Pedobacter ginsengisoli: one gene and its partner. The main gene of each other region encodes a partner of the protein of the gene in region 2 in a complex. Links are inferred from orthologs where the notes say so. Each region holds a gene or a part of one and is shown on either strand. Other genes may lie near its edges.

What was found. The genes of interacting proteins can lie anywhere in the genome.
Region 1: the proteins of tsaD (region 2) and tsaB are in contact, whole or in part, in a solved structure (PDB 4WQ4), measured with the Escherichia coli proteins. The link is inferred for Pedobacter ginsengisoli from one-to-one orthologs.

Annotation. Positions count from the first base shown.
Region 1 is NZ_CP024091.1:666,044-668,888, forward strand. It holds tsaB (tRNA (adenosine(37)-N6)-threonylcarbamoyltransferase complex dimerization subunit type 1 TsaB), read left to right. Parts: upstream 1-1,003; coding sequence 1,004-1,687; downstream 1,688-2,845. Other genes in the region: CPT03_RS02690 (LytR/AlgR family response regulator transcription factor), read left to right, coding at 1-41; rpmH (50S ribosomal protein L34), read left to right, coding at 130-288; CPT03_RS02700 (ribonuclease P protein component), read left to right, coding at 353-766; yidD (membrane protein insertion efficiency factor YidD), read left to right, coding at 753-983; CPT03_RS02715 (DUF5723 family protein), read right to left, coding at 1,691-2,845. UniProt on the Escherichia coli protein: Required for the formation of a threonylcarbamoyl group on adenosine at position 37 (t(6)A37) in tRNAs that read codons beginning with adenine.
Region 2 is NZ_CP024091.1:3,624,521-3,627,562, reverse strand. What follows is about bases 1-2,859. They hold tsaD (tRNA (adenosine(37)-N6)-threonylcarbamoyltransferase complex transferase subunit TsaD), read left to right. Parts: upstream 1-858; coding sequence 859-1,860; downstream 1,861-2,859. Other genes in these bases: recA (recombinase RecA), read right to left, coding at 2,172-2,859; CPT03_RS14910 (hypothetical protein), read left to right, coding at 1,879-2,103; CPT03_RS14920 (translocation/assembly module TamB domain-containing protein), read right to left, coding at 1-577. In the rest of the region: more of recA, read right to left, coding at 2,860-3,042.

The DNA of each region.
Region 1 (2,845 bases), 3.0 Mb from region 2 along the record:
AAACAGGATACATTAAACTGAAAGCAGCACTGGGCTTATAGAAAAATCCAATTCTATTTGCAATTAGAAAAAAATCGCACTATATTTGCACCTCTTAATTAAAAAAAATAGTCAAAGATATATACAGTTATGAAAAGAACATTCCAACCTTCGCAAAGAAAGAGAAGAAATAAGCATGGCTTCCGCGAAAGAATGGCTACAGCAAACGGTAGAAGAGTATTAGCTTCACGTCGTGCAAAAGGAAGAAAAAGATTATCAGTTTCTGACGAGCGTCGTCATAAAGCATAATTTTTGATTGCAGCACTTTAAGTGTTAGCAGATCAGAACATCTGCAAAGTTGCGATCAAAAAACATGAACACATTTAACAAAGAAGAACGGTTATGTAGCAAGAGGTTAATTGACTTGCTATTTAAAGACGGTTCTTCTTTTTTATTATACCCCTTCCGTGTTTCTTATTTATTTGTAGAAACAGAACATAAATATCCTGTGCAGGTGGTAATTAATGTTTCTAAGAAACGCTTTAAAAGAGCTGTTGATAGAAATGTGATTAAGCGTCGTACCCGAGAAGTCTATCGCCTACAAAAGCAATTACAGCTTTATTCCTCTCTTACAGATTCTAGTAAATTATTACTGCTTTCAGTTCAGTTTATAGGCAAGCAGATTTATGATTACTCTTTTTTTGAGAAAAGAATGACCGGAGTTTTTAAGAAATTAGTTCCGTTAATTGGAATCAGCCAAGTAGAAGAAGCTAATGGGGATAATTAAGCAGATTGTTGGTTGTTTTTTTTTAGGCCTCATAAAGCTTTATCAGTGGCTATTATCTCCTTTATTGGGTGCAAGTTGCCGATATACACCCACATGTTCTCAATATGGGATCGAAGCAATTAAAAAACATGGTCCATTTAAAGGAGGATGGCTAACTTTGAAACGTATTGGCAGATGCCATCCTTGGGGGGGGCATGGTCATGATCCGGTTCCATAATAATATTTTAATTTAAGCTGATGGCTACTATACTTCAAATTGAAACAGCAACACAAGTTTGCTCTGCTGCAATAGCACATGATGGTAAAACAATCGCTCTAAAAGAGATGATGGCCAATAATATTCATGCAGGTAGCTTAACTTTGTTTATTAAGGAGGCAATGGATTCAACCGGGTTCCAATTTGAAGATCTTGACGCCATAGCAGTTAGTATGGGGCCAGGCTCTTATACTGGGCTTCGCATTGGCGTTTCTACTGCAAAGGGATTATGTTATGCGCTAGATAAGCCGTTAATTGCAGTTCCTACACTTCAAATGATGGCCGAAGGGTTTATGCGTCAAAATCCAGAGTACGCGGATTCGATTTGTTCAATGATTGATGCCAGAAGAATGGAAGTTTTTACTTCTCTTTACGATAGTGACCTTAAAATGTTGTCCCCAGTTTCTGCCAAGATAATAAGTGAATATAGTTTTTCTAAGGAATTAGATAATGGTATAGTGACTTTTATTGGTAATGGTGCTGCAAAATGTGCGCCGGTATTGCAACATGAAAATGCCCGATTTTCTGAACTGAATTTTAATTCAGCTTCGTATATGAGTAAACTTGCCCACACAGCTTATTCGTCTTCAAGGTTTGAAGATGTTGCTTATTTTGAGCCTTTTTACCTGAAGGATTTTGTTTTAACCACACCTAAAAAAAAGTAAAATCTATCTCTTTTTAGAGAATATGCTAAAAATGCGTTTAAAGAAACTGCTATCCTGATCGTCTAATCCAGGTATATAGCTACTATTTTGAGGATGTTCTACTGTATAGCCAAACTTAATGCCTAGCCCCATGTAAAAGGATGCCCCGTTATAGCCTGATTTCGGAGATGAATCAGTTTTAATTGCTGCGTAAGCAGTTCGGGTTGTTTTAAGCAGGTTATCTGATCCCATAAAGAATTCAAAGTTTGGTGTTTGATACATTCCTTGCATTCCAAAAAGAAATAGATTGTTGAAATTATATATTGGAATTGCACTTATGGAGAAATCACTATAATGGAACTTATTTACAATGGCTACATCGCCCCCGTTGTAAAACAAATTTTTTGATGCTATAATACTAGGTGTGTAGAAACTGTATGTTTTAGAAATTAGGAAATCTGCTTTTGCGTTAATTAGCGTATAGAAGCTTTTATTTACTACATTATTTTTTACAATATCAGTGATTTGGTTCTTTATCTTTTGATCTTGTTGTTTTGGAGTAAGAGGAGGAGCATCGGGATTATTATATTCAGGAATTATAGCAGGGTTAAGCATGTTATCGAAATTGCTTGTATAGGAGCTTTTGCTCCATCTTATTACACCCAGGTCTTTTATGTTCGCTATAATAATTATCCCATTTTTTGATGTATAGGTTGTGCCAAAACTAAGGGCGACCCCTGGATTTTTAAATGTTGGAATCAAGTCGTTTGTTTCTAAGTTTTTGGCTTCAAGGAAACTTGCTTTATATGTGCCTCTTAGTGATAAAGCTACTCTGTCATTACCTGGCTCTGTTCGAATAGCAGAATTAGTAATTTTTAAATTGTTATATGAAATTCCACTTAGCAAGCTAAGTTTAATTCCAAAGGCAAGTTTTTTTGTATAATTTTCTCTATAAGCTAAACTGAATTGGTGATAAGACTGACCGTAACCGCTATTGTTAAATGGATTTATGGGAGAGTTGTTAATAAAGCGATTGTAGTCGTCCAGTACCGCAAGTGATTCGTTTGTATATTTTGCATGAAGGTCTGTTCGAAGTTGCCATGAAAAACCAATCTCTTTGTGGTATTTATAAGATTTGAATATTTTGAAGTTGAACAGGTAGATATTAGTATTTTGATA
Region 2 (3,042 bases):
CATCGCGCGAAGAAAGATAGCTGTTCTTGAAATCGGCTTTCATTCTCACCTTATTCACATAGTCCCTAAAGTCGCGGTACTTATTAAACCGCATCTGGAAGTAATCAGATAGCCTACTTTTGTTAGTAACCAGCATTAGATTTTTTAGCTCAATGCCATTGGTATCCACAGTAGTAAATGCAGTAAGGTTCTTTAAATAGAAACCACTTTTTTCTTTAAAGGTCAGGTTTTTAATATCTGCCTGAAGGATATGGTCTGTAGTATTTAATTTTTCAAAAATTCCATTAAAACTAGTCAGATAAACATCATCAAAGTTTACCCCTTTTATTACTGTATCGATCCTTAAGTTTTTATATTTAAAACTAATGTTGTTCAGAATTACCCTATCGAAAGATATTTTGTAAGGTTTCTTTTTAGTTTTAACCTTTGGGGGACCGGAATCAAAGTAGTCAATAATAAAATCAAGATTGGTAGATCTGTCTTTATAAGATTTTAAAAAGAAAGAACCATTATTAATTTGTACTGTATTGATGTCAACTATACGTTTTTTAAGCGAAAGCTGATTAATATCAACCAAAAATTTAGGCGTGTTAAGTATGGTATCTTTCTGCTGATCTAATACAATCAGGTTCTCTATAACAACATACTTAAATGGTTTTATATAGATACCCGTTAAGGAGATTGTCGTATTAAGCTCTTTAGATAAGTATGCTGCCGCTTTTTTAGCTACAAAAGTTTGAATGGGCTTAAATTGGATTGCAAAAAGAATGACACCGGCAAGTAATAATACCGATGCAACGACCCAAAGAAGTATTTTTAATAGTTTTTTAATAATTTTGTAGCTTAATAATAATAAACGTGTCTGTAATACTTGCTATAGAATCTTCCTGCGATGAAACCTCTGTTGCTATATGTAACAACGGCAAAATTACTGCCAATGTTATTGCAAACCAAACAATTCATCAAAATTATGGTGGTGTAATTCCTGAATTAGCTTCAAGGGTTCATCAGCAAAATATCGTCCCGGTAATACAACAAGCATTAAGTGATGCTAAAGTTAGTAAAAAGGAGTTAAACGCCGTTGCTTTTACTCAAGGCCCCGGATTATTAGGCTCACTTCTGGTAGGGGTTTCCTTTGCAAAGTCATTTGCGTTAGCGTTAGATCTGCCTCTGATATCAGTAAATCATATGCACGCTCATATATTGGCGCACTTTATTGATGATCCAAAACCTAGCTTTCCATTTATATGCTTAACGGTATCTGGTGGACATACTCAAATTGTTGTGGTGCGAAGCCATTTTGATATGGAGATAGTTGGTGAGACACTAGATGATGCCGCAGGTGAGGCATTTGATAAAACAGCTAAGATTTTAAATTTACCTTATCCCGGTGGGCCACTAATAGATAAGTATGCTGCCCTGGGAAATCCTTTGGCTTACAAGTTTGGCGAACCCCAAATTAAAGACCTCAATTATAGCTTCAGCGGGTTTAAAACCTCTATTTTGTATTTTATCAGGAATCAGGAGAAAGAGAATCCAAACTTTATTTCCGAGAACCTAAATGATATTTGCGCTTCCGTTCAACATAGTATAGTTTATATACTGTTAAATAAATTAAAGAAGGCTGCAAAGCAGTACGGAATTAAGGATATAGCTATTGCGGGGGGAGTATCTGCTAATAGTGGATTAAGGGCAGGATTAACTGCCATGGCAGAGGAACTAAACTGGAAGGTATTTATACCGGCATTTCAGTATTGCACAGATAATGCGGGTATGATTGCTATTGCTGGTTATTACAAGTATTTAAATAAGGATTTTGTGCAGCAAGATGTTGCACCTTTGTCCAGAATGGAATTTTAATATATAAAAGGTATAATTATGGGTGTAATGAGTTTTGTTTTCTTTGGTTTAATGCTTTTGCCATTAATCATCTTTTTAATATGGTTAATTAAGAAAGATAAAAATAGGAACTATATTGGTCTTGTTGTTTTGGTGATGATGACTATCATAGCAATTATTGCTATTGTTAAGATAGACACCCACTTTATGGAGAAGAATACTCCCGGAATGGCACCAGATAGTCAAGCTCCAAGCTATAAGTAAAAAAGCTTAAATAAAAAGAAGGGGGATTTTGTTCAAAATCCCCCTTCTTTTTATTTAATGAGTATAATTTAAGCGTTCTCTTCCAACTTTTCACCGGTAACTTCAGCTCTGATTTTTGCTTCAATTTCTTCAGATAATTCAGGGTTATCCAGTAATAACTGCTTAACCGCATCCCTACCCTGACCAAGTTTGGTTTCTCCATAAGAGAACCACGAGCCTGCTTTTTTGATGATGTTAAAGTCAACACCTAAATCAATAATTTCACCTGTTTTAGATATACCTTCACCAAACATAATGTCAAATTCAGCGATACGGAAAGGAGGGGCAACCTTGTTTTTAACAATTTTCACTTTAACCCTGTTACCTGCAACCTCGTCAGAATCTTTAATCTGAGAAGTTCTGCGAATATCTAAGCGTACAGATGCATAGAACTTTAAAGCATTACCGCCAGTGGTAGTTTCAGGATTACCAAACATTACACCAATCTTTTCGCGTAACTGGTTGATAAAAATGCAGCAGCATCCGGTTTTAGAGATGGTTCCTGTTAATTTACGCAAAGCCTGCGACATTAAACGAGCTTGAAGCCCCATTCTTGAATCTCCCATTTCACCTTCAATCTCAGCTTTAGGAACTAAAGCGGCAACGGAGTCGATCACAATTACATCAATAGCTCCTGATCTGATTAAATTATCAGCAATTTCTAAAGCCTGTTCACCATTATCTGGTTGTGAAATTAATAGGTTATCTACATCTACACCCAGTTTTTTTGCATAGCCTTTATCAAATGCGTGTTCGGCATCAACAATAGCTGCTAAACCACCTTTTTTTTGTGCTTCAGCAATAATATGAGTTGCTAAAGTTGTCTTACCTGAAGATTCAGGGCCATATATTTCAATAATTCTTCCTTTTGGTACTCCGCCAATGCCTAAGGCAATATCT